Linked DNA regions of Natronosporangium hydrolyticum. The protein of the gene in region 1 interacts with the protein of each later gene in a pairwise test. Links are inferred from orthologs where the notes say so. Each region holds a gene or a part of one and is shown in the gene's direction. Other genes may lie near its edges. The genes, in order: ligA and leuS.

Region 1 (15,595 bases):
CGTCTGCGTCCTCCGCCTCGGTGGGTACACCATAGAGCCGAAATGGGTATCCCTGATTGTGGGTGACGTAGCCTTCATCCGGTTCGAACCCCTGTTCCCGGAGACAGCGGAGGGAACGTTCAATGGCTTCGTTGTAGACCTCGAATGAGACCTCGCCGGCGCGCTGTGCTTCTTCCAGGAGCTCGATCTGTACGTCCGAGGCGCCCAGCTCACGCGCGCGTTCGAGCGCGTTTTCGATGGTGGTCGCGAAGCGACTGTCGTCTTCGCCGGTTCCAGCGTCATCACCGGAGCATGCGGCGGTAGCCGCCGCGACTGCGACGGCTACCAAGGATGTACGGATCCTCACTGGATCCTGCTCTCAGTTTCCATAACCGGAACCTCTTGAGTAGTAGGCGACGGTTGGGGAATACACCGTGGTCGGGGTGGTCGGGCTGATCCCGCTGGCGACCACCCATGGTGTCCACGCGGAGTATCCGCTGTCGGTGTAGTAGAAATGCCGGGCGCCGATCTCGCTGCACGGCCATGCGCTCGGAACGTTGTTTGTGGTGTACTGCCGATGGTTGCTACCGTCTCGGCCGGTGACCCAGGTGCACGAGAAGATCGACTGATCCTCGGGCTCGCTGCTGGCTGCGGACGCTGGAGTGATCACTGCCAGACTCGAGGCTGCCAGGACGGCTGACATCAGCGCGACTACACCTGCTCTACGCGCGTTACTCAGCTTGCGACCGGGGGGGCTTCTGGCGGGTTAGTCACGAGTGCCTCCATTGATGGGGTTGGGGGACTCACTGAAGGTAACGGATAGCTGCCAGCTAAGCAAACTTTAGATGTTTCGATCGAGGTTCGATACTTCGAGTCGTCACTCCATCTTGGCCTAAAGTTCGTACACTATAGCCCGACGCCGCTTGATAGACCGCCTCGGGTGCGGCGCTCCGCTGCCCGGATCCGGTCAGCGCCGGTCCGGAGGATGGGTCGTGGCACTCGGCCCGGTGCAGGTTCCGAGTTCGGCTCGGGTTGTGGCGACTCAAGCTCTATGATCACTAATGGCGGTCTGGTGGGTTTTCACTTCTTGTCCGCTCTGTCGGCTCTGCGGCAGCGCGTAACTGACTCGGCCGTTACCCCGGACTACGCTAGGCAGAATGGCCTACCTTGACCACGCCGCCACGACGCCGATGCTGCCCGAGGCGCTGGAGACGTACGTGGCCACCGCCCGTGAGCTGGGTAACCCGTCGTCGCTGCACGCCGCCGGTCGGGGTGCCCGGCGCCGGGTGGAGGAGTCGCGGGAGCGGATCGCCGCCGCGTTGGGGGCTCGACCCTCGGAGGTGATCTTCACCGGTGGGGGTACCGAGAGCGACAACCTCGCGGTGAAGGGTATTTTCTGGGCGCGCCGGGCGGCTTCCTCGGACCGTTCGCTGGTGGTCGCGAGCCAGATCGAGCACCACGCGGTGCACGACGCGGTCGCCTGGCTGGCCGAGCACGAGGCGGCAGCGGTGCACTGGCTGCCGGTGGACTCCCGTGGCCGGGTGGATCCGGACCTGCTGGCGGAGTTCTGCGCCGATCACCAGGGTGAGGTGGCGCTGATCAGCACCATGTGGGCCAACAACGAAGTGGGCACGGTGCAACCGGTGGCGGAGTTGGCGCAGGTCGCCACCGAGCACGGGATTCCGCTGCACACTGATGCCATTCAGGCCGTCGGGCAGGTGCCGGTCGACTTCGCGGCCGCCGGTGTCGCCGCGCTGACCGTCACCGGCCACAAGCTGGGCGGGCCGGTCGGTGTGGGTGCGCTGTTGCTGGCGCGGGACGTGCCTTGCACGCCGCTGCTGCACGGGGGCGGGCAGGAGCGCGATGTCCGCTCCGGCACCCTCGACGTCGCCGGTGTGGCGGCGTTCGCGGTGGCCGTGGAGATGGTGGTGAAGGGCCAGCAGGAGCACGCCGCGCGGTTGGCCACGTTGCGGGACGAGTTGGTCAGCAAGGTACGGGCGGCGGTGCCGGAGGCGGTCTATAACGGTGACCCGGTGCATCGGCTGCCCGGTAACGCCCATTTCTCTTTCCCTGGGTGCGAGGGCGACGCGCTGTTGTTGCTGCTGGACGCGCAGGGGGTTGCGTGTTCCACCGGGTCGGCCTGTTCGGCCGGGGTGGCCCAGCCGTCCCACGTGCTGCTGGCGATGGGCGCCGACGAGCCGGTGGCGCGCTCGTCACTGCGGTTTACGCTCGGGCACACTTCCGTAACCGAAGAGGTTGACGCGCTGGTGGCGGCGCTGCCGGCGGCGGTGGAGCGGGCGCGGCGGGCCGCTGGCTGAGCTACGCCGGCGCGGTAGGGTAGGGCCCGTGCGAGTGCTGGCGGCGATGTCCGGGGGAGTCGACTCGGCGGTGGCGGCGGCCCGAGCCGTGGCGGCCGGGTATGACGTGACCGGCGTGCACCTGGCGCTGTCCCGCAACCCGCAGACCTATCGCAGCGGCGCCCGCGGCTGCTGCACGATCGAGGATTCCCGTGACGCCCGCCGGGCCGCCGATGTCATCGGTATCCCGTTCTACGTCTGGGATATGGCCGAGCGTTTCCACACCGACGTGATCGAGGATTTCGTCGCTGAGTACGCCGCCGGCCGGACCCCGAACCCGTGCCTGCGCTGCAACGAGAAGATCAAGTTTGAGGCGGTGCTGGACCGCGCGGTCGCGCTCGGGTTCGACGCGGTGGTCACCGGCCACCATGCCCGACTAGGCGCCGACGGGCTACTGCGCCGTAGTGTCGATGCGGCGAAGGACCAGTCGTACGTGCTGGCGGTGTTGACCCGGGCGCAGCTCGACCGGTCGATCTTCCCGTTGGGTGAGCTGACCAAGGCGCAGGTGCGGGCGGAGGCGGCTCAGCGTGGCCTGGCGGTGGCGGAGAAGCCTGACTCGCATGACATCTGCTTCATCGCCGACGGCGACACCCGTGGTTTCCTGGCGCAGCGGCTGGGTGACGAACCGGGCGAGATCGTCGATGCGGAGACCGGCGAGGTGCTGGGCGAGCACAGCGGGGCCTACGCGTACACGGTGGGTCAGCGACGCGGGCTCGGGCTGGAGCGGCCCGCCCCGGATGGTCGACCGCGTTACGTGCTGTCGATCACGCCGGTAAGTAACACCGTGACCGTTGGCCCGGCCGAGGCGCTGGCGGTCCGGACGGTGCACGCCGAACGCCCGGTCTGGACCGGCTCGCCGCCGCCCGCTGGGCCGGTCGAGTGTGAAGTGCAGCTCCGCGCCCACGGCAGCCCGGTGCCGGCGGTGGTCACGCTGGCCGGTGATCAGTTCACCGCGCAGCTGCGGAGCCCCGCCCAGGGCATCGCCCCGGGCCAAGCCGTGGTGGCTTACCGGCAGGATTCGGACGGTGACATTGTGCTCGGATCCGCCACCATCACCGAGGCCCGCTGACCTTCCGGCCCCGCCCCCGGCGCCACCATCCGGTCGGTGTCCCGCCATACGAGGACGTCGTCGACGGATCTGTCGCCGACAAGGATGTCGCCGACATCCTTGTCGGCGACATTTGAGAGGACAATACTGAAGGAGTGGAAGGGTTCGTCGGGAGAGAATCCGAGTTAGCTGAGTTGACGCAGTGGTGGGAGGGTCCTTCCCCTCGCGCCGCCCTGGTGTGGGGTCGGCGCCGGGTGGGCAAAACATCCCTGTTGCGCCACTTCGCGGAGCGTGCCAGCGCCGGCCGTGTGGTGTTTCACACCGGAGCAGGTCGGCCGCGCGACGGCGAACTCGCGGAATTGTCTCGGCACCTTACGGCCTCGCTGCCGGCCGGGGTACGGGATCTTTCTGGCAATCCGCTGCGGACCTGGGACGAGGCGCTCTACCACCTTGGGGAGTTGGCCCGTGATGAGCCCGTGATGCTGGTGTTGGATGAGTTTCCCGAGTTGGTCACGACATCACCGGAGCTGCCCGGGGTGCTACGTGCCTTCCTTGATCGTTCCGGTGAGTGGACTCGGCTCCGTCTGCTGCTCTGCGGTTCAGCGGTGCGGACGATGCAGGCGATTCAGGAGTATCGTGCTCCGCTCTATGGGCGCTTCGATCTCTCCCTCCACCTACACCCATTCCGGCCGTTCGAGGTGAGCCAGCTGCTGCCCGAACTGACCCCCGCCGACCTCGCGGTGGTCTACGGCATCGTCGGGGGCATGCCGCTCTACCTCTCGTGGTGGGACCAGCAGCGTTCCGTGCCGGAAAATCTGCGCCGGTTGGCGGTCCGCCCCGATGCCAGGATGCTCGTCGAGGGCGACTTTGTCCTTGCTGCCGAGGCTGGCGGTGCCCATCCGCACCCGGTGCTGCACGCGATCGCCGCCGGGCGCACCCGACATCACGAGATCGCGGATGCGGTGGGCGTCGACCCGACCCGTACCCTCCGCGATTTGATTACCCTGCGACTGGTTGAGCGGGTTGAGCCAGTCACCGAGGCTGGCAGAAACACTCGCCGCAAGCTCTACCGGATCGCTGACAACTTCCTCTCGTTCCATCTGCGGGTGCTCAGCCGATACCGGACCGAGATCGAGCGCGGGCTCGGCGACACTATCTTGCGAGCGATCACGGCTAGCCTCGACGACCACCTGGGGCTGCCGTGGGAGGAGGCGTTCCGGGATCACCTTCGCCACCGTGCCGGTGAACTCGATCCGCAGGTGGTGGCGGTGGGACCCTGGTGGACCGCCGACGGGCAGGACGAGATCGACGCGGTGGTGCTGCGGGGCCGGAGTCGCGAGCCGTTCCTGGTCGGTGAAGCGAAGTGGGCGAAGAGCGGCAACGCAGCCCGGATCCAGGCGAGGCTGGCAAGGAAGGCGGCCCGGCTGGTTCCGGCCGGCGCGGAACTCCGTTATGCGGTGGCCGCCCGGCATGAGGTCACCCATGCCGACCCGGAGGTTCTGGCCGTGACCGCGGCCGAGATCTTCCCACCGGTGGCGGGCTGAGGCGAACGGGTCCTGATCGCCGCGGTCCGCGGCCGGTGGCGAGTGGGCGATCACGCGGGCTACGGTTCTCCGGTGCCGATCTCGGTTGCGGACCCCCGCCACGCCCATTGGCTCGCTGAAGCTGTCTCGGACGCGGTCGCCAACGTCGCCGCCGGGGGTGGGCCCTTCGCCGCCCTGGTGGTCCAGGGGGAGCAGGTGCTCGGTCGGGGGGTCAACCGGGTCACTGCCGACAACGATCCGACCGCGCACGCCGAGGTGGTGGCGATTCGGGACGCCTGCCGCCGGCTCGGCGACTTCCGGCTCGACGGCTGCGTGCTGGTGAGTTCCTGCGAGCCCTGCCCGATGTGCCTCGGCGCGGCGTTGTGGGCGCACCTGGACCGGATCGTCTACGCCGCCGACCGCCACGACGCCGCCGCCAGCGGCTTCGACGACCGGGCGTTCTACCGGCTCTTCGACACGCCGCGGGAGCAGTGGCCGGTGCCGGTCGAGCGGGTCGTCGTCGGCGATGCCACGGCGCCGTTTCACGCTTGGCGTGCCGATCCGTCCCGGATCGACTACTGACTGTCGTCCGGGCGGTCGCTGCGCCGAAACGGAATCGCTGAACCAGGGCGGAGCTTCGCGGGGCGCGGTAGCGTAAGGGAGCGTGAGCGAGTTCCCCTGGCCAACCGGGGCAGCGACTGGGATCGGGTCGCTGCCGGGCACCGATATCGTCGAAGCGGTCAAGCTGGTCTTTGGCGAGCTGCCCGAGTTTCCATACTTGCCGGAGCTGCCGGCCCGTGGCCCTGGCGCGGACATGCTGGGGCGCAGCGCCGGGCTGTTGGTCGACCTGCCGGTCGAGCTGTACGCGGCGCGCTGGCGGGTGGCCGCGCGCGGCGGCACCGACCTGCGCCGCATCGCGGACCTGCGCGAACGGGACCTGGACGCGCTCACTGAGCAGGCGGTCGACTATCAAGGGCCGGTCAAGATCCAGTGTGCCGGGCCGTGGACGCTCGCGACGAACCTGGAGCTGCGTGGTGGCGGCCCGATGTTGCGCGATCCCGGTGCGGTGGCGGACCTGACCGGTTCGCTCGCCGAGGGGCTGCGGGCGCATCTGGTGGAGCTGACCGCGCGGGTGCCCGGCGCCCGGCTGGTGCTGCAGCTCGATGAGGCGTCACTGCCGGCGGTGCTCGGGGGCCAGGTGCCTACCGAGAGCGGCTTCGGCACCCTCCCGGCGGTGGAGCGGGCCACCGTGATCGAGGCGCTGCGGTCGGTGGTGGAGGTGGTCGGGGTTCCGGTGGTGCTGCACTGCTGCGCGCCGGACGTGCCGGTGGGGTTGGTGCGAGAGATCGGCGCGGTCGGGGTGGCCCTCGACCTCGACCTGTTGCCGGACCTCGACGAGTTGGGCGAGGCGCTCGACGCCGGGCTCGGGCTGCTAGCGGGCGCCGTCCCCACCGAGGTGGCGGCGACCGCGTCGAATCCGGTGTCGCCCACCGCGGGCGAGGTGGCCGACCGGGTACGCCGGCTGTGGGGGCGGTTGGGGTTCGCGCCCGACCGGCTGCCGGAGCAGGTGGTGGTGACCCAGGCGTGCGGCCTGGCCGGGGCGAGCCCGGAGTTCGCCCGCTCGGCGGTTGCCGCGGCTCGCGACGCCGCCCGACAGTTGCCGTGACCGCGGGCTGCCGGTGATTGACGCGTCGCTGTCGTACCCGGCTGGCACCTTTACCGGGTCGATGACGGCGACTCGAACGGAGCAGTGATGACGGCGCGACTGATCACCGTGGTGCTGGACGCACGGGAGCCGAGGGTGTTGGCCGAGTTCTATGCGGAGCTGTTGGGTCTGCCGGTGCTGCGGGTCGACGGCGACTGGGTGGATATCGGTGACGACACCACCCGGCTCAGTTTTCAGCATGCCCCGGAGCACCAGCCGCCTACCTGGCCGGAGCCGGGGACGCCGATGCAGATCCACCTCGACCTGGCGGTCGACGACATCGAGCAGGCCGAGGCGCAGGCGGTGCGGTTGGGGGCGACCAGGCTGCCGTGGGGTTCCGCCGAAGAGGAGGCCAAGGGTCTGCGCCCGCCGGGGGCGGGCGGGTTCCGGGTCTATGCCGACCCGGCCGGTCATCCGTTCTGCCTGTGCTGGGGCGACGGCTGAGCCAGCCTCGACGCGGCTCTCAGCGCAGGTCACGGCGGTGTCGCGAGCGTGGCTGTCGGAGCCGGCCGCTAGCGTACGAGGGGTGGACGCACCAGGAGAGAGCCCCGAGGCCGAGCGTGCGGCGGGTGTCGAGCCGCCGTCGGCCGCCCGGGAGCGGCACGCTGAGCTGGCCAAGGATATTGAGGACCACCGCTACCGCTATTACGTGCTGGACGCGCCGACGATCTCGGACGGTGCCTTTGACGAGCTGATGCGGGAGCTGGAGGCGCTGGAGGTCGAGTTCCCGGCGCTGCGGACCCCCGATTCCCCTAGCCAACGGGTGGGCGGCAGCTACGCTACCGAGTTCACCCCGGTCGCCCACATCGAGCCGATGATGTCGCTGGACAACGGCTTCCACCCGGCGGAGATGGCGGCCTGGGTGCAGCGGGTCCAGCGGGAGTCGGGCGACGAGGCGGTCCGGTTCCTCTGCGAGCCGAAGGTCGACGGGTTGGCGGTCAACTTGACCTACCGGGACGGTCGGTTGGTGCAGGCGGCGACCCGTGGCGACGGCCGCACCGGCGAAGACGTCACCTACAACGTGCGGGCGATCAAGCGAGTCCCGAACCAGCTGGTCGGGGCGGATATCCCGGCGTTGTTGGAGGTCCGGGGGGAGATCTACTTTCCGCTCGCCGCGTTCGGCGAGCTGAACGCGTGGCTGGTGGAGCAGGGGCGGGACCCGTTCGCCAACCCTCGTAACGCCGCCGCCGGCAGCGTCCGGCAGAAGGACCCGAAGGTCAGCGCCGCCCGGCCGTTGGCGATGGTGGTGCACGGTCTGGGGGCTCGGGAGGGGCTCGCCCCGGCTACCCAGTCCGAGGCGTACGAGTTGCTGGCGCGATGGGGGTTGCCGACGAGCGACCGGTGGCGAGTGGTGGACGGGCTAGCCGGGGTGGAGGAGTACATCACCTACTACGCGGAGCACCGGCACGACCTGGAGCACGAGATCGACGGTGTGGTGGTGAAGGTCGACCGGTGGGATCTGCAGGGCCGGTTGGGCGCCACCAGCCGCGCCCCGCGCTGGGCGTTGGCTTACAAATACCCCCCGGAGGAGGTCAACACGGTCCTCCGCGACATCTTGGTCAACGTGGGCCGGACCGGCCGGGTCACGCCGTACGCGGAGTTGGCGCCGGTCCGGGTCGCTGGCTCGACGGTCACCTTCGCCACCCTGCACAACGCTCGCGAGGTGGTCCGGAAGGGCGTGTTGATCGGCGACACGGTGGTGATCCGCAAGGCCGGGGATGTCATTCCGGAGGTGCTGGGGCCGGTGGCGGAGCTGCGCCCCGACGATGCGCGGGAGTTCGTCATGCCCAGCCATTGCCCGGAGTGCGGGTCGCAGCTGGCACCGGCGAAGGAGAGCGATGTCGATATCCGGTGTCCGAATCAGCGCAGCTGTCCGGCGCAGTTGCGGGAGCGGGTCTTCCACCTGGCCGGTCGGGGCGCCTTCGACATCGAGATGCTGGGTTACAAAGCGGCCGCCGCGCTGCTGGAATCTGGCGTGATCACCGATGAGGGGGAGCTGTTCGCGCTCGATGAGGCCGCGCTGACCCGGTCCGAGTTCTTCGTCAACAAAGACGGTTCGTTGGGCAGCAACGGTGACAAACTGCTGAAAAACCTGGCTGTCGCGAAGCGGCAGCCGTTGTGGCGGGTGCTGGTGGGGCTTTCGATTCGGCATGTCGGGCCGACCGCGGCCCAGGCGTTGGCGGCCGAGTTCGGCTCGATTGAGGCGATCGAGGCGGCGAGTGAGGAGGAGTTGGCGGCGGTGGACGGGGTCGGGCCCACCATCGCCGCCAGCCTCCGGGAGTGGTTCGCGGTCCAGTGGCATCGGGAGGTGGTGCGCAAGTGGCGCGAGGCCGGGGTCCGGATGGCGGAGGAGCGGCCGGCCGCCGGTCCGCGCCCGTTGGCCGGCCTCACGCTGGTGGTGACCGGGACGCTCGCCGGCTACTCCCGGGATCAGGCGACTGCGGCGGTGACCGGGCAGGGTGGCAAGGTGACGAGCTCCGTGTCGAAGAAGACTTCATACCTGGTGGCGGGGGACAATCCAGGCAGTAAGTACGACAAGGCTCGCTCGCTCGGAGTTCCGGTGCTCGACGAGGCCGGGTTCGCGACTCTGCTGGCGGAGGGTCCGGAGGCGGTGGCGCCGGCCACCGAGCCGGAGTAGGCCTGCTACCTCGCCGATTGTACAGTTTGCCGAGTCTGACTGCTATGCCAGATTCGCGGCAAAGGTCGGTGTGGTCATACTGTGGGGGTCATCCGCCGGTAGGAGGTTCGATGGTGTCCGAGGCACTGCGCAACACCATCCCCACCGAGCGGCGGCTGCCCTTCTTAGCGCTGGTCGGCGCGGTCCTCGCCGGGGGCGCGGCGGTGATCGGAGTGGCGGTGAGTCAGCTGCCCGGCGCTTCTCTTCCCGTCGCTTTCTGGTTGATGGCGACCATCGCGGTGGTCGCCGACGCCCGACCCTTTACGCCACCGGGTCGGCGGCAGACACTGGCGGTCTTCCCCTCGATCTGCCTCACCTTCGCGATCCTGCTCGCGTGGGGGCTCGGGCCGGCGCTGGCGGTGCAGGCGGCCGCGGTGGTGGTGGCCTCGTGGCGGATGCGCCACGCGGTCTGGCGCGGGCTGTACAACCTCGGGCAGTACGCACTCGCGTTCGGTGCCGCCGAGTTGGTGCTCCAGCTAGGGGGCGCCCGACCGTATCCGCTGGTTGGGCTGAGCGTCGGCCAGGTGGCGACCGTGGTGGTCGCGACCATTGCCTGGTTCACGGTCAAGTACGGCTCGGTCACCCTCACCATCCGGCTGCGGTTCGGTGAGTCCGCCTGGCGGCTGCTCCGGCGCACGATGGTCTGGGAAGCATTGACCTACGGGGCGTTGTTGCTGCTCAGCCCGGTTTTGGTGGCGGCCGCCGCGGCCAGCCCGGCGTTGGTGCCGTTGGTGGTGGTCCCGCTGTACGCGGTCTACCGGATGGCCCGGCTCGCCGAGGATCTCGTCGGGTTGACTCGTCGCGACCCGTTGACCGGGCTGGCGAACCGGCCGGCCCTGGCCAGCGCGGCGGCCGAACAGGTCACGATCCACAAGGACCTGGCCGCCCGCGGGGACCCGGCGAGCCGGTTCGGCCTGCTGCTGGTGGATCTCGACCGATTTAAGAACGTCAACGACGCGCTCGGGCACGAGGTCGGTGATCAGCTGTTGGTCGAGGTAGGAGCCAGGCTGCAGGCGACGGTCGGCCCGCGTGACCTGGTGGCCCGGCTCGGCGGCGACGAGTTCGCGGTGCTGGCGCCGCGGCTGTCCGGGGCCGCCGAGGCCCGGGCCTTCGCCGGCCGGCTCGCCGCCGCGCTCGCCGAGCCGGTGCGGCTGGAGGGTCTGCCGCTGGATGTCTCCGGTTCGATTGGGGTGGCGGTCTGGCCGGATCACGGCGCTGAGGTCGCCGAACTGCTGCGGCGCGCGGATGTGGCGATGTACGACGCGAAGCAACGCGCGGCGCCGGTGGCGGTCTACAGCCCCGAGAGCGATCACCACACCCCGCAGCGGTTGTCGCTGCTGGCCGACTTACGGACCTCGTTGGAGCAGCCCGGAGCCGACGGCGTCACGATGCATTACCAGCCGCAGGTGGCGGTCGCGACCGGCGAGATCGTGGGGGTGGAGGCGCTGCTGCGCTGGCAACATCCGGTCCGCGGGCCGGTCCCCCCGGACCAGTTGATCAAGGTGGCGGAGCACACCGCGGTGATGCGGATGTTGACGCTGCGCATCATCGACGAGGTGGTGGCGCAGTTGGCGAGGTGGGCCGCCGCCGGCGAGTCGGTCCGCGCGTCGGTCAACGTCAGCATCCGAGATCTGCACACCGGTGATGTCGCCGAACGGATCGCCGGGCAGCTCCGCCGTTACGGCATTCCGCCGCGGCAACTGCAGCTGGAGATCACCGAGGGGGCGCTGATGGCCGATCCGCGGCGAGTGTTGGCGACTATCGGAGCGCTGGACCGGCTCGGGGTAGCGATCTCGCTCGACGATTTCGGCACCGGCTACTCCTCGCTGCAACACCTGCGCCGGCTGCCGCTGGCCGAGGTCAAGGTGGATCGTTCCTTTGTGCTGGGCATGGCCCACGACGCGGACGACGCCGCGATCGTCGGGTCGATCGTCGAGCTGGCCGGGGCGCTCGGGCTGCGGGTGGTCGCCGAGGGGGTGGAGGACGCGCAGACCTGTCAGCAGCTCGCCGACGCCGGCTGCCACGTCGCGCAGGGGTGGTATTACGCCCGCCCGATGCCCGCCGACGAGCTGCTGCCGTGGCTGGAGCGCTACCGTAAACTGGCCGACGATCTGGGAGGAGAGAAGCCGCATGACAACCATCTCTCGTGACGAGGTGGCGCACTTGGCGCGGTTGGCCCGGCTGGCCGTGACCGAGCAGGAGCTGGACACGTTCGCCGGTCAACTCGACGTGATCCTGCAGGCGGTCGCCCGGGTCGGTGAGGTCACCGCCGGGGAGATCCCGCCCACGTCACACGCTGTGCCGCTGACTAACGTGTTGCGCCCCGACGAAGTGACCCCGAGCCTGCCGGTGGCCGAAGCGCTCGCGCAGGCGCCGGACGCGGCTGAGGGCCGTTTCCGGGTGCCCCGGATTCTGGACGAGGAGGAGTGAGCACGGTGGCTGAGCCGACCGAGCTGACCACGCAGACCGCCGCCCGATTGGCGGCGTTGATCGCCGCCGGGGAGGTCTCCGCGGTGGCGGTGACCCAGGCTCACCTGGACCGGATCGCCGCTACCGAGCCGAGCGTCCACGCGTTCCTTCACGTCGATGCCGAGGGCGCGTTGGCGGCCGCCGCCGAGGTGGACCGTGCCCGCGCCGCGGGTGAACCGCTGGGGCCGTTGGCCGGGGTTCCGGTCGCCGTCAAGGACGCGTTCACCACTCGGGGCGTGCCGACCACCTCCGGCTCCCGGATCCTCGCCGACTGGCGGCCGCCCTACGACGCGACCGTGGTGGCCCGGCTGCGCGACGCCGGGCTGGTGATCCTCGGTAAGACCAACATGGACGAGTTCGCGATGGGTTCGTCCACCGAGTATTCAGCCTTCGGGCCGACTCGCAACCCGTGGGATCTGGCCCGGATTCCGGGTGGTTCGGGTGGTGGCTCGGCGGCGGCGCTCGCCGCTTACCAGGCACCGCTGTCGATCGGCAGCGACACCGGCGGGTCCATCCGGCAGCCCGGGGCGGTCACCGGCACGGTCGGCGCCAAACCGACGTACGGCGGCACCTCCCGGTACGGGTTGATCGCGTTCTCATCCTCGTTGGACACACCTGGCCCCTGCGGGCGTACGGTGGCCGACACCGCGGCGCTGCACACGGTGATCGCCGGCCACGATCCGCGGGACTCGACCTCGATTCCGCAGCAGGTGCCGGATCTGGTCGGCGCGGCCGCCCGTGGTGGCGAGGGTGACCTGTCCGGGGTCCGGCTCGGCCTGGTGCGGGAGCTCTCCGGGCAGGGCGCCGAGCCGGGCGTGGCGGCGGCGTTCCGGGACGCGGTCACCACCCTGACCAAGCTCGGCGCCGAGGTGGTGGAGGTCTCCTGCCCCCACTTCGAGTACGCGCTGCCGGCGTACTATCTGATCGCGCCGAGCGAGTGTTCGTCCAACCTGGCCCGCTTCGACGGGGTGCGGTATGGCCTGCGCGCCGGTGACGACGGGGTCCGGTCGCTGGAGGAGGTCATGTCGCTGACCCGGGAGGCCGGTTTCGGCCCCGAGGTGAAGCGGCGGGTCATGCTCGGCACCTACGCGCTCTCTTCCGGTTACTACGACGCCTACTACGGCCAGGCGCAGAAGGTCCGAACGCTGATCTCCCGCGACTTCGCCGCCGCCTTCGAGCAGGCTGATGTGCTGATCTCGCCGACGACACCGTTCGTCGCTTTCCCGTTCGGGCAGCGCACCGATGACCCGTACCAGATGTATCTGGCCGATCTCTACACGATCCCCAGCAACCTGTACGGCGGTCCGGCGATCTCGGTGCCCAGCGGGCTCGCTGACGGCCTGCCGGTCGGCTTCCAGGTGATGGCGCCCACGCTCGCCGACGACCGGATGTACCACGTCGCGGCCGCGCTGGAGTCGGCGTTGCCGGCTCGTCGGCCGCCGCAGCTGGAGCCCGGCTCCAGCATCGGCGGATAAAGAATGCACGCTTCTACTTATAGCTAAGCCTTCGGAGCGCGCCGCATGCTGTGGCGATGAGCCGTGGACATCGCAGAGTGGGCGGATTCGCGTTGGCGTGCGTGCTCGTCGCCACGCTGGTCCCGGGTGCGCCGGCAATTGCCGCCGCGCCCGGGACCAGCGTCGCGGGCGGGCAGGTGCTTGACGATCCCGGGTTCGATTGGAGCCGGACCTTCTACGGTCCTGGCTTGGACACCGGCCTGAGCGCGACCGGCAGTGGTGGTGCGGCGGCGACAGCGGTCTGGGACGACGGCGACGGAGCAGCGCTCTATGTCGGCGGCTGGACCATGACCGCGGGTGAGCATGTGGTGAATCGGATCGCCCGCTGGGACGGCGCCGGCTGGTCCCCGCTGACCGGTCCGGACGGCACCGGGGTGACCACCGAAGGCAGCGGCAACCCGAACATCAAAGCCCTCGCGGTCTATCAGGACAAGCTGATCGTCGCCGGTTACTTCAACCGGGCCGGCGGGGTGCCGGTCGACAACATCGCGCAGTGGGACGGCGAACGGTGGTCGGCGCTACCGGGTGGTGGGGTGACCGGTGGGATCGGTGTCGAGGCGCTCACTGTCCACGATGGCGTGCTGGTCGCCGGCGGTTCGTTCACCACCGCCGGTGGCGAGCCGGTGGCCCGGGTCGCCGGCTGGGACGGCGAGCAGTGGTCGTCGTATGACGTGGGGGTCGAGGGCGGCTCCGTCTTTGCGCTCGAGAGCTACCAGGACGACCTCTACGTGGGAGGTTCCTTCACTCACGCCGGTGGCGCGCAGGTCGGCCGGATCGCCCGGTGGGACGCGGCGCAGCGGCAGTGGCACGCGGTGGCCGGCGGGGCGAACAACATCGTCCGGGCCCTCTACGCGCACGAGGGCGCGCTCTACGCTGGCGGGAACTTCACCGTGATCGGTGACCGGACCGCCAACCACATCGCCCGGTGGGACGGCAGCGGCTGGTCGGCGCTGGGCGGTGGCATGTCCGGCCAGGGGAACCCGCGAGTCGAGAGCATCCTGGCGTACGCGGGGGAGCTGGTGGCGGCCGGGAGCTTCCAGTCCGCCGAAGGCGGGACCGTCAACCACATCGCCCGGTGGGACGGTACCGGCTGGTCGCCGCTGGCCGGCCCGGGCGGGGCCGGCGCCGATCTGGGAATCGGCACCCTGGCCGCCTTCGAGGGGCGGCTGGTCGCGGGAAGCATGGGTTTCCGGGAGATCGGTGGGGTCGCTGCGAACTACATCGCCCAGTGGGACGGCGACGGCTGGGAGCCGCTGCGCGACGGTCCCAGTAATGGCCTCAGCGACATCACCTCTGGCATCGCCGACGTGACCGCGGCCGTGGTGTGGCGCGGCGACCTGATCGTGGCCGGCTCGTTCGTCCGCGCTGGCGAAGTGCGGGCAAATCGGATCGCCCGGTGGGATGGCGCCAGCTGGACACCGCTGGCCGGCACCTACGGCACCGGTGTCTCGGGCACGATCACCGCGTTGACCGAGTACGACGGTGACCTGATCGCCGCGGGCGCCTTCGTCGAGGCGGGCGGGCTGACCGTCAACTACATCGCCCGGTACGACGGACGGGAGTGGGCGCCGCTGGTCACCCCCAGCGGGGTCGGCACCGACTTCCCGATCGACGCGCTCGCCACCTACGACGGGGCGCTGGTCGCCGCGGGCAACTTCAGCCAGGCCGGCGGCGCAACGGCCCGGCACCTGGCCGCCTGGGACGGCGCCGGCTGGGCACCGCTCGGCGGCGGCACCAACGGTCGGGTGAACGCACTGGCGGTGGTCGGCGGCGACCTGATCCTCGGCGGGAGCTTCACCGAGGCCGGAGGCGCTGCGGCGAACCGGGTGGCCAGCTGGGATGGTTCCGGATTCACGCCGTTGGCCGGCGGCTTCAACGGCGGCGTGAACGTGCTCACCAGCATCGACGGCGAAATCTTCGCCGGGGGCGCCTTCACCCAGGCCGACGGGGCGACTGTGAACCGGGTCGCCCGGTGGGACGGCACCGGGTGGTCGGCGCTGGCCGGCCCGGACGGCACCGGTGTGACCGCGCCGGTGAACGCCCTCGCCGGGTACCACGGGTCGCTCTACGTCGGCGGGCGGTTCGCCGAGGCCGGTGGGGTCACCGTCGACCACCTCGCCCGGTGGGACGGCGACGAGTGGTCCGCGATCGGGGAGGGCGAGCAGGTCGGTGTCGGGGCGGTGACGATCGGCGATGTCCGATTGCTGTACCTGATCGAGGGCGACGATCACGTGCCGGACCAGCTGGCGGTCGGTGGCGCCTTCCAGCGCGCCGGTGGCTCCGCCAGCTGGGGCTTCGCGGTCTACGGGCCGACCGCGCCGTT
Region 2 (14,191 bases), 2.4 Mb from region 1 along the record:
CTCGCCGGACGAACTCGAACTCGTACGTCAGCCCGCTGGCGCGAGTCTCGTCGGCGAAGACGACCTGCTGCTCGTTGTCGTAGCGCCACTCGTCCGCGCCGGTGATGCCGATCAGCTCGGCAAAGATCGGCAGCCGGTTCATGTCCCAGCCGAGCACCTCGACCTCGGCGGTGTGCCGGTGGTGGGTGACGCCGGAGGGCGGCACCGGCAGCGGGAGTGACACCGGTGCCCGGGAGCCGCGGGGGGCGCGGTGGTCGAAGCCCCGGTCGGAGATCTGATCGGCGGTGCCGACCCGCAGATAGAACGGGTCGGGGTCGTCGGTGGTGACCTCCAGCAGGTCGACCGTCTCGTCTCGGTTGAGCAGCCCGTCCAGATGGGCGAAGAGGTTCACCGAGGTGGGCGTCCCGCCGGAGCCGGAGCCGTCGCCGCCGCCGAGGAACCCGGAGCCGAACCGGTCGATCATTCCGCCGGTCATGCCGGGGACGGCCAGCGGCAGCGCGATCGCCATCACTACCCCGACCACGGTCAGCCGGCGACCGGCTGCGGCTAGCGGTGAGGGTTCCCAAGCCTCGATGCCCCGGCCGTCGCCGGTGAACCGCCGTCCGAACCGGCGTACCCGATCCAGGCTGTCGGTGGCGACCAGCCACAGGTAACCGACCACGCCGATGGCGAAGGTGAGCGCGGGAACGCTCTGCTGGCTGACCGCCACCGGCACCGAGTAGATGGCCAGCATCGGCAGCCCGGCGAGGGCGGGCCGGCGCAGAATCACCGCGATGGTGTCGACCAGGATCGCCACCACGCCGATGCCGAGCATCGCCAGCAGCAGCAGGCCGTCGTGGTCGGTCACCGGGAGGGCCTGGGTGGCGATCGCGTCGGGCACGCCGCCGAGCAGCGTCCCGAAGTGTTGAAAGGTGGCGGTGGTGGGGAAGAGCAGCAGCTCATCGCCGCTGCGGAACTGGAAGGTGACGGCGAGCAGCAAGCCAGCGGCCATCGCCAGCGGCTGTAGCCAGCTCGGTAGCCGGAGCGCCCGGGCCGCGGCGGCAGCGGCGGCGACCGCGACGACCGCTACTACGCCGTGCACCAGCCAGGTCCAGAGTTCGAAGATCACCGAGAGCGGCGCGGTGGCGAGCAAGGTGGCGGCGGCGGCGACCAGCCCGAGGTGGTGCCGGCCGCCGAGCGCGCCGCCGGCCCGGGGGGCGCTAGCTGGGGCGGTCATCGGCGACCTCCGGCGACCGTCTCGGCCAACGCCGCCCGCAGCGCGAACCCCTGGGCGCCACGGGCCGCCTGCGGCCACAAACCGGCCAGCCGATCCCCGTGACGGACGCTGATCACCCGCCACCCGGTGCTAAGTAGCGTCCCCACCGCGGTCTGGTGCCCCTGCTCGGCCTGTTGGCGGGGGTGCGGTGGCAGCTCGACCCAGCTGGCGCTGTCGATCAGGAATGCGAGACAGGTCAGCCCACTGCCGCGCAGCCCGGCCAGCACCTCGGCTTCGGCCTTGGTCAAGGCGCCGAACACGCCGATCACCAGCCCGCCGTCGTGGCGCGCGCGAACCTGGTCGACGAGTTTGGCGACATCGGCCTGGCCCCGGGTGCGTACCTCAGAGAGCTGGTCGAGCACCACCCCGTCGCCGGTGCGGTCGTTTGCGTCCACGTCGAAGGTGGTGGAGACCAGCCGGACCCGGTACCCGGTCTGGCGCAGGTGGACCGAGATGCTCGCGGCCGCCGACACCGCCCATTCGAAGCTGGCGGTCGGGCCCTCGCCCCGGTGGCCGAACATCCGAGTGTCGAGCACCACCGTCGCCCGGCTCTCCCAGGGCTGCTCCTCGCGGCGGACCATCAGCTCGCCGACCCGGGCGGTGGAGCGCCAGTGCACCCGGCGCAGGTCGTCCCCGTGCCGGTACTCCCGGGTGGCGGCGTCGTCCTCGCCGTGAACCGCGACGGAGCGGGCGCGGCTCTCGCCGCTGCCGGTGAACTCGCCCGCCAGCCGGATCGGCGGCAACGGCACCACCTCCGGGACCACCGTCAGCCGGTCCACGCTGGGGAACGAACGCACCAGCTCACACAGGCCGAACGGGTCGGTCAGCCGAACCATCAGCGGGCCGACCTCGTACCGGCCGCGAACCTCCGCCCGCACCGAGTACGTCACCGAGCTGGCCTGGTGGCCGGCGAGCCGTTCCAGTACCAGCCGGGGACGGGTGCCCAGCGCGTACGGCAGTCGATCTTCCAACAGCAGGGTGCCGGTGACCAGCCGAGACAGATTCTGCATCCGTAACTGAACCCCGGCGCGACCGCCGACCGGCACCCGCCCGGGGGTCAATTGCCGGGTGCAGGCCAGCCGGTACCGGCTCCGCCCGACATACCACGCCGCGAGCAAGGGCAGCGCGGCCAGCAGCGCCGCCACCCGCAGTAGGTCGTTCTCGCCGAGCACCACCGCGGACAGCGCCGCCGCCGCGGCGGCGGCGAGAAAGCAACGGCCCCGGGTGGTCAGCCCCCGCAACGCCTGCAGCACCGGTTATCCCCGCTGGATGGAGCTGGGGTCGTGGTCGGACCGGTCGTGCGCGGTGCGGGTCCGGTCCTGTGGCACCGGCAATCGATGCACCAGCTCGGCGATGATCGCGTCGGTGGTGCGGCGGGACAGCTGCGCCTCGGGGGTAGAGATGACCCGGTGAGCGAGCACCGGGACCGCCAACGACTGCAGGTCGTCCGGGAGCACATAGTCCCGCCCGTCCAGGGCGGCGATCGCCCGGGCGGTGCGGAGCAGGTGCAGGGTCGCCCGGGGCGAGGCGCCGAGCCGCAGCTCGGAGGCCTCCCGGGTGGCGTTGACCAGATTCACGGCGTATTGCTTGATCGCGTCGGCGACGTGGATCTGCCGGACGGTGGCGATCATGCGGCGGACCGTCTCGGCGTCGGAGACCGGTTTGAGGTCGTAGAGCGGATCGTAGGCGCCGTGGGCGTCGAGCATGGCCAGTTCGGCGCCGGCGTGAGGGTAGCCCATGCCGATCCGGGCGGTGAACCGGTCGCGCTGTGCCTCGGGGAGCGGGTAGGTCCCCTCCATCTCGATCGGGTTCTGGGTGGAGACCACCATGAACGGCACCCGCAGCCCGTACGACGTGCCGTCGACGGTGACCTGCCGCTCCTCCATGCACTCCAGCAGGGCGGACTGGGTCTTCGGCGAAGCCCGGTTGATCTCGTCGCCGACCACCAGGTTCGCGAAGATCGCGCCGGGCTTGAACTCGAAGTCGTGGGTCTCCTGGTTGTAGACGCTGACTCCGGTGACGTCGCTGGGCAGCAGGTCGGGGGTGAACTGGATCCGGCGTACCGAGCAGTCGATGGAGCGGGCCAGCGCCTTGGCGAGCTTGGTCTTGCCGACGCCGGGGACGTCCTCGATCAGCAGATGCCCCTCGGCGAGCAGCACCGCCAGCGCTAGCCGGACGGTCGCGGTCTTGCCCTCGATGATCTGCTCGATATTGTCGACGATCGCGTTGGTGGCGGTGCGGAACTCCGCGAGCGGCAGGGGTGCGCCGAGCTCCTCGCCGGTGCGTGGAACGGTCACTGGCATCCTCCTGGTGGTGCCTCGGCTTGCCAACTAGGACGCTGTCGACCCACTCCCGGGTTCGTCGACTCGCCAAACCGGTCGCCCGAGCCGTGCCGTCCCCCGTACCGAACGCGTCACTTCTGCCACACAGGCTAACCGGCGCCCGCGGACCTTGCCGAGTTTCGCACATGGTTCGCCCCGGTCGGATCCGGGAACCCGGTCCGGGTGACCTGGACGAGAGCGGTGGTCGACCGGCTGCGGGGGGCCACCTCGACCAGCGGGGTCAAGCTGTGGCCGCTGGCGGTGGTGGCGGCCGTGGTGGTGCTGCTAGCCGTCGCCGGCGCGCTGCCCCGCTGGCCGGGCCTGGTGCACCTGGTGGCGCTGCCGCCGCTGGAGCTGTTCGGCGATCTCCGACTGCTGGCGACCGAGGCGGTCTCGCTTCCGGTCTTCCTGATCCTGCTGGCGGCGGTCTGGACGATCCGGGTGTTGGTGCTCTCGCTGCTGCTCGGCGGGTTCACCCCGGACCGGCTCTGGTTGGCGGCCCGCTTCTATCTACTGCTGACCCCGGTGGTGCTGGTCCTGGCGCTGCTCGACTTCGCCGCGTACGCAGTGCTGTACTCGCGGCTGTTCTGGCCGGTGGTGGGGGTGGTAGCCGGGCTGGGCCTGCTGCTGGCGCCGGTGCCGTGGCTGGCCCGGGACCCAGCTGGCAGATGGCGGCTGCGGACCGGCCTGATGCGCAATCTCCGACAAGGGCTCCGGCTGGCGGTACTGCTGCCCTACGGGCTGGTGCTGGTGCTGCTCGGGGGGCTCGCCGACGCGGGCGGAGAGACCGTGACGGTTTTGCTGGTGCCGGTCTCGGCGCTAGCCACCGCGGTGGCGGTCCGGCTGCTGGCCGCGCCCGCCCCGGCTCACTCGGGGCGGCTGGCCGCCGCCGTCGCGGTGGCCGCAGCCTTGGTGGCCGCGGGGTTCGTCACCACCCGGACGGTGGCGCCCGCCCCGCCCGCGCCGCCCCGCGCCGGCTCGTTGGTGTTGATGTCCGGGATCAACTCCTCGTCCGGCAATGGGGCGATCTTCGAGACCGAGGTGGCGGCGTTGGGGTTCGACTGCGGGCAGACCTACTACTTCTCGTACGCGGGCCCGGGCGATGGCGCGCCGCAGGGGCAGGCGCGTTGTCCGATCCGCACCGGCGCGCCGTACGTCCAGGCCGACACGCTGCGTCCGCTCGGTGAGCAGGTGGACTCCTTCGCGGCGCAGGTCCGGGAGCTGCCGGCGCCGGTCACCGTGGTCGGCCACTCGCTGGGGGCGTGGGTGGTCTGGCATGCGGTGGCGACCGGGGTAGCTCCGCAAGTGGACCGGGTGGTGCTGCTCGGACCGTTTCCGGACAGCCCGGTCGGCTATCCACCGGCGAATCACGACGGTCCGGGCCGGGTTGCCGGCGACGCGCTGCGGGCCATGGCGCCGCTCGTCCGCGAACTCGGTTTCCACTTCGTACCGGACGCGCCGGCCGCGCGGGAATTGCTCGCCCAGCCGGACCGGGCGACCGAGCTGTACGCCCGGCCGCTGCCGCCGGAGGTATCGGCGCTGAGCCTGCCCAGCTCCGCGGATCTGCCGCTGATGCCCGGTGGGCGGCGGCTGGCCGGCGCGCAGGACGGTTGCCCGATCCGGGAGGCCCATCCAGACCTGCCGGTCACGCCGGCGTTCTATCGGGAGGTGAACCGGTTCCTGGCTGGGTCCCCAACCGACCCATGCCCGCCGTGGCGGGATTGGGGGGCCGCGGCGGCCCGTCCGTTCGGGCCACCCGCGGCCCGGTACTGACCCGTTGGACGTTTTCTGGTGACTGGTGGCGGGTAACTCACCACAAACGGGGTGAGGAGGGATGACGTGTCGCATCACCGGAGTAAGTGCGTGGTGATCACCGGCGCCTCCAGCGGCATCGGCCGGGCCAGCGCGCTGGCGTTCGCGGACAAGGGTTACCAGTTGGTGCTCACCGCGCGGCGCCGGGAGGCGCTTGACGAGCTCGCCGCCGACTGCCGGCGCCGAGGAGCGAAGGTGCTGGTGGCGCCGGCCGATGTGACCGACGCGGCGGCGGTCGCCCAGGTCGCCGAGCGGGCCGTCGCCGAGTTCGGCAGCCTGGATGTGTGGGTCAACAACGCCGCGGTGGTGGCGTACGGACGCACCGAGGAGACCCCGGTGCCGGTCTGGCACCGGGTGATCGAGGTTAATCTCTTCGGCTATTACCACGGGGTGCGGGCAGCGGTGCCGTGGTTTCGCGAGCAGGGGCACGGGGTGCTCATCAACGTCTCCTCGATGCTGGGCAAGACCCCGTCGCCGCACCAGAGCGCCTACGTCGTCAGCAAACAGGGCATCCGGGCGCTGTCGGACTGTGTCCGGCAGGAGGTCGCGGACCTACCCGGAATTTCGGTCTGCACGGTGCTCCCGGGCGCGATCGACACGCCGATCTTCCGGACCGGGGCGAACGTGAGCGGCTACCAGATCCAGCCGGCCGGGCCACCGATCGACGCCCGCCGGGTGGCGGGCGCGATCGTCCGGTGCGCCCGCCGGCCCCACCGCCGCGAGGTGGCGGTCGGCGCGGCCACCCGGGTCGGTCTGGCCGCCACCCGGCTCGTGCCCGGCCTGACCGAACGAGTCTTCGGCCGGCTGGTGGAGCGCGCCCACTTCCTCGACGAGCCGGCCGCCCGTACCGAGGGGAATGTGTTCACACCGAGCGGCGACGGCGGGTCCGTGGACGGTGGCTGGCGACACAACGGCTGGCAGCCGCCGTCGCCACCGGGCCGTCGCTGGTTGGCGGGGGCCGCGGCGGCGACCGCCGTCGCCGCCGCCGGTGCCCTGGCTGTCCGCCGACTGCGAGAGGGGAACTGATGTCCAAGCCGAGCTTCGTCGCCGGATTCGACTCCACCACCGGCATGCTGCAAGCCACCGCGGCTTGCCTGCGGGGCGAACCGTTCCCCGCCGCCGGGCATCCGCCGGGGCTGAAGGGGCCGGCCCGCGCCACGCGGCGGTTGCCGCAGCGGCTGCGAGAGTCGGCGTTCCTGCTCGGTGGCGCGGCCGAGACGGTCAGCTCCCGGCGGGCTGCCCGGATCGACCCGGAGGAGATCTCCGAGTGGGTGGTGGAGCAGTACCCGAAGCGGAAATACCCGGTGATCGTGATCGGGTCGGCCAGCGGCGCGTTGGTGCATCTGTGCGCGGCGCTGGGGGTGCCGTGGCTGCCGCAGACCTTCTTGATCCCGGTCCGGCAGCGGGTCCACCCGGACGACGTCGACGCCGCATTCGCCAAGGGGCTGGAGCCGGGCCGGGAGCTGGTGGCGAACAACCCGACGCTGCAACTGCACCATATGCACGACGCCAACCAGGACCGGATCATGGTGCGGGCGCTGACCTACTTTCGGGTCAAGCGGCGCGAGCTGGGGGAGGCGTACGAGCGGTTCCTGCTTGACCACCTGGCCCCGGGCGGGACCATTCTGATCAGCGAGTGTGCCCGGACCTGGGACACCACCACGGTGGGGCCGCGGCACGTGTTCCAGCACGGGGCCGTTGGCGGGGCCACCGACGCGGAGTTCCACTACGGCGGGCCGCGGGTCGTCGACTACCTAGCCCGCCATGACTCCCCGGTCCGCCAGTGGTCCGGCCCGGAGCTCGACGGCGTCAGCCCGGAGGCCGAGTGGGGGTTCGCACCCGCGCTGCGGGACGACATCGAGCGGTTCGCTGGGCAGCACCAGTTCCAGGTCCGCCGGTTGATCTTCGACGAGCCGGAGTCGATCAGCCCGATGGTGGCTGACCTGTATCGGTGGTGGTACCGGCAGCGCAACCTGCCGTCGAACCGGCTGTTCGCCGAGTCCTTCATCATCCTGGAGCCGTACTGGACGCTGCGGACCGGTTCCGTGCCGTACTGGATGACCTTCAACACCGACCCGTCGCTGGCGCGGCTGGCGGAGTACCTGGCTAACCGGGAACCGTTCGACGAGATCATGCTGGCCCTGTTCCAGAACGCGGTAGAGATGATCGGCCTGCCCTCGGTCGACGACTGGCGCGAGCAGGTGCTTAGCCGGGCTCGCCGGGCCGGCTGGTTCGCGGGCCTCAGCCCCGAGCACCATCCGCGGGATCTGGGCCATCTGGCGAGCTACGACGATGCGCTCAAGGAGCTGCCGGCCCGGTATCCGCTCCCGGGCCCGCTCACGCTGGCCGAGTTGGACGACTTCCTCGCCGCCCAGGGTGACTACCCGGAGGTGCGGTGGGAACGGGGCGGCGTGGCGGCGTCCCAACGCGCTACAATGCCCGCATGACCGGGAGCGTTGTTCTCCTTACCAGGCCGTGCTGACGCGAGTTCGCGTCCGCACGGCAGCCCCTCTGCGGAGGGGCTTTCTTATGCCCAGAACAACCCCCGGATAGCCAGGACAGTGAGGTGGCGACCATGAGCGAGGTGGCGGCGAAGTCGGCGGCGGCCCCGGAGCCGGAGGGGGAGGTCCCCCCGTTCCGGTACAACGCCGAGACCGCCAACCGGATCGAGGCGCGGTGGCAGGACTACTGGGATCAGCACGGGACCTTCCACGCCCCGAACCCGGCCGGTCCGTTGCACGACCCTTCGCATCCTCGCGCCGGCGCACCGAAGCTGATGGTCATGGACATGTTCCCCTACCCGTCCGGGGAAGGGCTGCACGTCGGGCACCCGCTGGGCTACATCGGCACCGACTGCTACACCCGGTACGCCCGGATGACCGGCTACAACGTGCTGCACCCGATGGGCTTCGACGCGTTCGGCCTGCCGGCCGAGCAGTACGCGGTGGAGACCGGCACCCACCCGCGTAAGACCACCGAAGCGAACGTCACCCGCTACCGGCGGCAGCTGCGTCAGCTGGGGTTGGCCTACGACGACCGCCGTTCCTTCGCCACCACCGACGTCGACTACTACCGGTGGACGCAGTGGATCTTCCTGCAGATCTTCAACTCCTGGTTCGACCCGGAGCGTGGCGCTGCCCGCCCGATCGACGAGCTGGTGGCGGCGTACGAGTCGGGGGCGCGGACCACTCCCGACGGTCGGCCCTGGTCGGAGCTGTCCGAGGTGGCGCGACGGGAGATCATCGACGGCTACCGGTTGGCGTACGTGAGCGAGGCGCCGGTCAACTGGTGCCCCGGCCTGGGGACGGTGCTGGCCAATGAGGAGGTCACCCCGGAGGGCCGTTCCGAACGGGGCAACTTCCCGGTCTTCAAGCGCAGCCTGAAGCAGTGGATGATGCGGATCACCGCCTACGCCGACCGGCTGCTGTCCGATCTGGATGATCTGGACTGGCCGGAGAAGGTCAAGCTGATGCAGCGCAACTGGATCGGCCGCTCCACCGGCGCGCACATCGACTTCCCGACCGAGGCCGGTGCGCTGCGGGTCTTCACCACTCGGCCGGACACCGTCTTCGGGGCGACCTACATGGTGCTGGCGCCCGAGCACGAGCTGGTCGACGAGCTGACGGCGAAGCAGTGGCCGGCGGGCAGCAAACCGGCGTGGACCGGCGGTCACCCCGACCCGGTCGCGGCGGTGGCCGCTTATCGGAGCGAGGCGGCGGCCAAGACCGAGTCGGAGCGCACCGCCGAATCCCGGGAGAAGACCGGCGTGTTCATCGGCGCGTTCGCCACCAACCCGGTGACCGGGGGTCAGATCCCGATCTTCATCGCCGACTATGTGCTGGCCGGCTACGGCACCGGGGCGATCATGGCGGTGCCCGGGCAGGACGAGCGGGACTGGGAGTTCGCCGAGGTCTTCGACCTGCCGATCATCCGGACCGTGCAGCCGCCGGCCGACTTCGACGGCCAGGCGTACACCGGCGACGGTCCGGCGATCAACTCCGCCAACCCGGCCGCCGGGATCACCCTGGACGGGCTGGCGATGACCGAGGCGAAGGCCCGGATCATCGCCTGGCTGGCCGAGCACGGCCACGGCGAGGAGGCGATCACCTACCGGCTGCGGGACTGGCTGTTCAGCCGCCAGCGGTATTGGGGGGAGCCGTTCCCGATCGTCTACGACGAGACCGGCCTGCCGGTGGCGCTGCCCGAGTCCCAGTTGCCGGTGGCGCTGCCGGAGGTGGCCGACTTCTCGCCGAAGACCTTCGACCCGCAGGACGCCGGGTCGACGCCGGAGACACCGCTGTCGCGCAACCACGAGTGGGCGACGGTGGAGTTGGACCTGGGGGACGGGCCGAAGGTCTACACCCGGGAGACCAACGTGATGCCGCAGTGGGCCGGCTCCTGCTGGTATGAGCTGCGCTACCTGGACCCGACCAACGACCAGGCGTTGGTGGACCCGGCGAACGAAAAGTACTGGATGGGGCCGCGGCACGAGCGGGACAGCGGCGGGGTCGACCTGTACGTCGGCGGTGTGGAACACGCGGTGCTGCACCTGCTGTACGCCCGGTTCTGGCACAAGGTGCTGTACGACCTGGGGCACCTGAGCAGCCACGAGCCGTTCCGCCGGCTGTTCAACCAGGGCTACATCCAGGCGTACGCCTACACCGACCCGCGCGGGGTCTACGTCCCCGCGCACGAGGTGGAGCAGCGCGACGGCCAGTACTTCTACGGTGACACCCCGGTCCGTCAGGAGTACGGCAAGATGGGTAAGTCGCTGAAGAATGTGGTTACGCCCGACTTCATGTGCGCCGAGTACGGTGCCGACACGTTCCGGGTCTACGAGATGTCGATGGGGCCGCTGGACGTGTCCCGGCCGTGGGAGACCCGGGCGGTGGTCGGGTCGCAGCGGTTCCTGCAGCGGCTGTGGCGGCTGGTGGTGGACGAGCACACCGGCGCGGTCCGGGTGACCGAGTCGGAGCTGGACGAGCAGACCTACAAGTTGCTGCACAAGGTGATCGACGGGGTCCGTGGCGACATGGACAACCTGCGGTTCAATACCGCGATCGCCAAGCTGATCGAGCTGACCAACCGGGCCACCCAGATCTCCGGCCCGGGCACGCCGCGGGCGGTGGTGGAGCCCCTGGTGCTGATGGTGGCGCCGTTCGCCCCGCACTTGGCGGAGGAGCTGTGGCGCCAGCTGGGGTACGACGACTCGCTGGCGTACGCCCCGTTCCCGCAGGCTGACCCGGAGGCGCTGGTGGCCGAGACGGTCACCTATCCGGTGCAGGTCAAGGGCAAGGTGCGGGCCCGGATCGAGATCGACCCGGACGCGCCGGAGTCCGAGGTGCGGGCGGCGGCGCTGGCCGCGGTCGCCGACCAGCTGGGTGGCGCGGAGCCGCGCAAGGTCATCGTGGTCCCCGGGAAGATGGTCAGCATCGTCCCCTGAGCCGCGGCAGCTTGGTTGGCTGGGGAGGGATCTTGCGCACGGATAAATCCGACTTATCCGTGCGCAAGATCCCTCCCCAGCCAACCAAGGGCGGGGTGCTGTTAGCGCACTTAAGCGTAGAAATACCTCATTTCCTGATTACTGCGAGAAGTGGCACGGATACGCGAACTCCGGGCTCGGTCGTCTCTAGTGTGGAGCGCGGCAGGGCAACGAAAGGAGGCTAGCGATGCGGCACATCGACTGGGCCTGAGGCCAGCGCAGGACCCCTCGGACCCCAGACTGCGGTAGCCTGGCAGCGGTCGCGCTGCCGCGGCGATCGGTGTCCGGGAGGGAGCGCCTCCGTGCGTACGAACGAGACCGACAGGTGGCTCGACCGCCTCGTCGGTCTCGTCGTGTTGGCCGCACTCGGCTGTCTGGGCTGGGCCGTCGTCAGCATCGGCGAGACGCCGCCAGCGGTGTATCTGCTCGTGGTGGCGACGCTGCTGACGCTCGCGGGCCTCTGCCGCCGGATCCACCTCAACCTCCGGCAGCAGCTCACCATCACCTCCGGTGGCGCCGCGATCCTGGTCGCGGTGGTGCTCCTGCCGCCGCCGTGGGCGATCCTGGCGGTCGCTGTGGCCGTGTTGATCGGCCAGGCCGCCCACCGGCGGCCACTGCGTAAGGCCGCCTTCAACACCGCCACCGAGACGCTCGGAGTCAGCGCCGCCTCGGCCGCGTTCCACGCCGTCGGCGGCGCCCCGATCACGGTCGCCGACCGGTCGCTGCTGACGCTGTTGGTGGCGCTGGTGGTCGCGATGGTGGCCTATGCGCTCGTCGACGAGCTAGTGAGCGTGCCGGTCATCGCCCTGGCCAGCCGGACCTCATGGTGGCGGCTTGTCCGGGGCAACGCCTTGATACTGGCGGTGGTCCGGGCTACCAGCCTGGCGCTGGCACTGGCGACGGTGACTCTGCACGCGATCAACCCGGTGCTGGTGACGCTCGCCCCGCTCGGGGTGCTGGTCGCCTACCTGGCCTACCGGCACCGGCTGCACCTGCGCGAGGAGCGGCGAGCCTGGCAGCAGCTCGCCGCCTCCACCGACGCCTTGAGCAGTGTCGGGGTGGACAACGTCCTCTACACCGCGATCCGGGGCGCGGCCGGGCTCTTCCCGGACCTGAAGATCGAGGTGGAGCTGGCGGACTCCGAGCCTCGCCGGGTGGTGCGGGGCGATCGGCACGGCGTCCACTACGACGGGGACCCCCGGCAGGCGCCCACCCAGGCCGGTCCGTGCCTGTCGGTGCCGCTCGGCCTCGACACCGACCAGGAGCCGCTGGGCATGCTACGGCTGTGGTTCCGGGTGGAGGCTCGGCTCTCCGACCGGGAGCAGTACATGCTCGCCACCTTCACCGCCGGTCTCTCCACCGCGATCCGCAACGCGGCAGCGTACGCCGAGGTTTCCCGGCTCGCCGAACGGCACGCGTACGACGCGAGCCATGACGCGTTGACCGACCTGCCCAACCGTCGACAGCTCCATGGCCGGGTCACCCAGCTGTGGCAACGCGGCGAGCCGGGCACCGTCGCGTTGATGCTGCTCGACATCGACCACTTTAAAGAGGTCAACGACACGCTCGGGCATGACGCGGGTGATCAGGTGATCGTGGAGGTCGGTCAGCGCCTGCGCGCAGCCGCCGGCGACAGCATGGTGATCCGGCTGGGTGGGGACGAGTTCGCCGTGCTCTTCGACGGACTGGCGAACCCCGCGGCGGCCTCCGGTCGGGCTTGGGACGTGTTGGCGACGCTACGCCACCCGATGGACCTGCGGGGAGTGTTGATCAGCCTCCACACCAGCGCCGGGTTGGCGGTGGCGAGCGACCCGACCGACCCTACGGAGCTGCTGCGCCGCGCGGATGTGGCGATGTACCAGGCTAAGGATTCTGGCCGGCAGGTGGCGGTCTACGCGCGCACCAGCGACAGCGCCGACCGTACCCGGCTGGCGCTCGCCGGAGAGCTGCCCCGGGCGGTGGAGGGGCGCGAGTTCGCGGTGCACTATCAGCCCATTGTGGACCTGGCGAGCGGGCGCGTCCTGGGCGCCGAGGCGCTCACCCGGTGGGCACATCCCGACCTCGGTGACCTGCCGCCCGCCACCTTCCTCGGCCTGGTCGAACGCTCCGGGTTGCTCGCCCCGTTCACCGAGACGGTGCTGAACCGCGCCCTGGCCGCTGCGGCGTACTGGCGCCGGGAGGGCTTCGAGCTGCAGATCGCAGTGAACGTGTCGCCACGCAGCCTCGGTGACCCACGGTTACCGGCGATGGTGTTGGATGCGCTGCAGGCGCACGGGGTGCCGCCGCAGCGGCTGACCCTGGAGCTGACCGAGTCGGCGGCGATCGGCTACCTCGAGGTGGTGACGTGCGCGGTGGCGACGCTGCGGGAAGCCGGGATCCGGATCGCGCTCGACGACTTCGGCACCCGGCACTCCAGCCTCTCAGCCGTCTTCCAACTCCCGGTCGACCAGCTGAAGATCGACCGTACCTTCGTCTCCGCGCTGGGCACCTCCCGCGAGGCGAAAGGTCTGGTGTGCTCGATCCTCGAACTCGGGCGGGAACTCGGGCAGCTGGTCGTCGCCGAGGGCGTCGAGGAGGTGCAGCAGCGGCAGACCTTATGGGAGCTGGGCTGCGTCGCCGCTCAGGGGAGCCTGTTCGGGTGGCCGCCGCAGACCAGCGATGCGCTGTTGCGCTCGCTGCGGCAAGGCTTCGACGGCGAGCAGGGGACGTTGGCGCCGAAGCTGCAGCAGCTGGCCCGAGCCGACTCCGTCGGCTAACCGCGCTGGTCGCCCAGCCGTCGGCTAGCTGCGCTGGCCGAGTGGAGGCCGGACCAGCGTGTTGTCGATGTAGCAGTAGCGCCAGTGCTCACCCGGCTCCAGCGACTCCACGATCGGGTGGTTGGTCTGCCGGAAATGAGCAGTTGCATGCTTGTTGATCGAGTCGTCACAGCATCGCACCACACCACAGCTAAGACACAGTCGCAGCTGCACCCAGTCGTCTCCGGTAGCGACGCACTCCGCGCATTCTTGCTGGTCGGTCTCGGTCACCCTGATCTGGTCCAGATGGGTGCAGGCGGTGCTGATCGTCTCCTCGCGTACGTAACGCCAGTTCTCGCGAAACAGCCAATCCGGCAGCACCCGGGCCAGCAGCCGGGAGCGGGCAGCGAGCAACGGGCTGAAGATGGCCAGGATGAGGACGTAGAGAGCGACGAATGGTCCGATCCGGGCATCCAGCCCGGCCGCGAGCGCCAGCGTCACCAGGATCAGGGAGAACTCGCCCCGGCCGAGGATGGTCAACCCGATGTTCGCCGCCGCCCGCTGGTTGAGCCCGAACAGCCGGGCG

The links.
Region 2: the proteins of ligA (region 1) and leuS interact in binary tests that used the Escherichia coli proteins (3 or more experiments, as listed by UniProt). The link is inferred for Natronosporangium hydrolyticum from one-to-one orthologs.

What each region holds. Positions count from the first base shown.
Region 1 is NZ_CP070499.1:4,263,496-4,279,090, reverse strand. Bases 6,763-9,694 are described here. They hold ligA (NAD-dependent DNA ligase LigA), read left to right. Parts: upstream 6,763-7,138; coding sequence 7,139-9,250; downstream 9,251-9,694. Other genes in these bases: JQS43_RS19090 (putative bifunctional diguanylate cyclase/phosphodiesterase), read left to right, coding at 9,361-9,694; JQS43_RS19100 (VOC family protein), read left to right, coding at 6,763-7,056. In the rest of the region: JQS43_RS19130 (hypothetical protein), read right to left, coding at 1-346; JQS43_RS19125 (cysteine desulfurase family protein), read left to right, coding at 1,137-2,297; tRNA 2-thiouridine(34) synthase MnmA, read left to right, coding at 2,326-3,405; JQS43_RS19115 (ATP-binding protein), read left to right, coding at 3,540-4,928; JQS43_RS19110 (nucleoside deaminase), read left to right, coding at 5,001-5,489; JQS43_RS19105 (uroporphyrinogen decarboxylase/cobalamine-independent methonine synthase family protein), read left to right, coding at 5,572-6,573; more of JQS43_RS19100, read left to right, coding at 6,661-6,762; more of JQS43_RS19090, read left to right, coding at 9,695-11,439; Asp-tRNA(Asn)/Glu-tRNA(Gln) amidotransferase subunit GatC, read left to right, coding at 11,420-11,719; Asp-tRNA(Asn)/Glu-tRNA(Gln) amidotransferase subunit GatA, read left to right, coding at 11,725-13,233; JQS43_RS19075 (hypothetical protein), read left to right, coding at 13,290-15,595. UniProt on the Escherichia coli protein: DNA ligase that catalyzes the formation of phosphodiester linkages between 5'-phosphoryl and 3'-hydroxyl groups in double-stranded DNA using NAD as a coenzyme and as the energy source for the reaction.
Region 2 is NZ_CP070499.1:1,851,922-1,866,112, forward strand. The notes cover bases 7,652-11,031. They hold leuS (leucine--tRNA ligase), read left to right. Parts: upstream 7,652-7,963; coding sequence 7,964-10,831; downstream 10,832-11,031. Other genes in these bases: JQS43_RS08420 (hypothetical protein), read left to right, coding at 7,652-7,835. Also shown: JQS43_RS08395 (transglutaminase TgpA family protein), read right to left, coding at 1-1,216; JQS43_RS08400 (DUF58 domain-containing protein), read right to left, coding at 1,213-2,508; JQS43_RS08405 (AAA family ATPase), read right to left, coding at 2,512-3,552; JQS43_RS08410 (alpha/beta hydrolase), read left to right, coding at 3,760-5,349; JQS43_RS08415 (SDR family NAD(P)-dependent oxidoreductase), read left to right, coding at 5,416-6,414; more of JQS43_RS08420, read left to right, coding at 6,414-7,651; JQS43_RS08430 (putative bifunctional diguanylate cyclase/phosphodiesterase), read left to right, coding at 11,173-13,626; JQS43_RS08440 (cation:proton antiporter domain-containing protein), read right to left, coding at 13,651-14,191.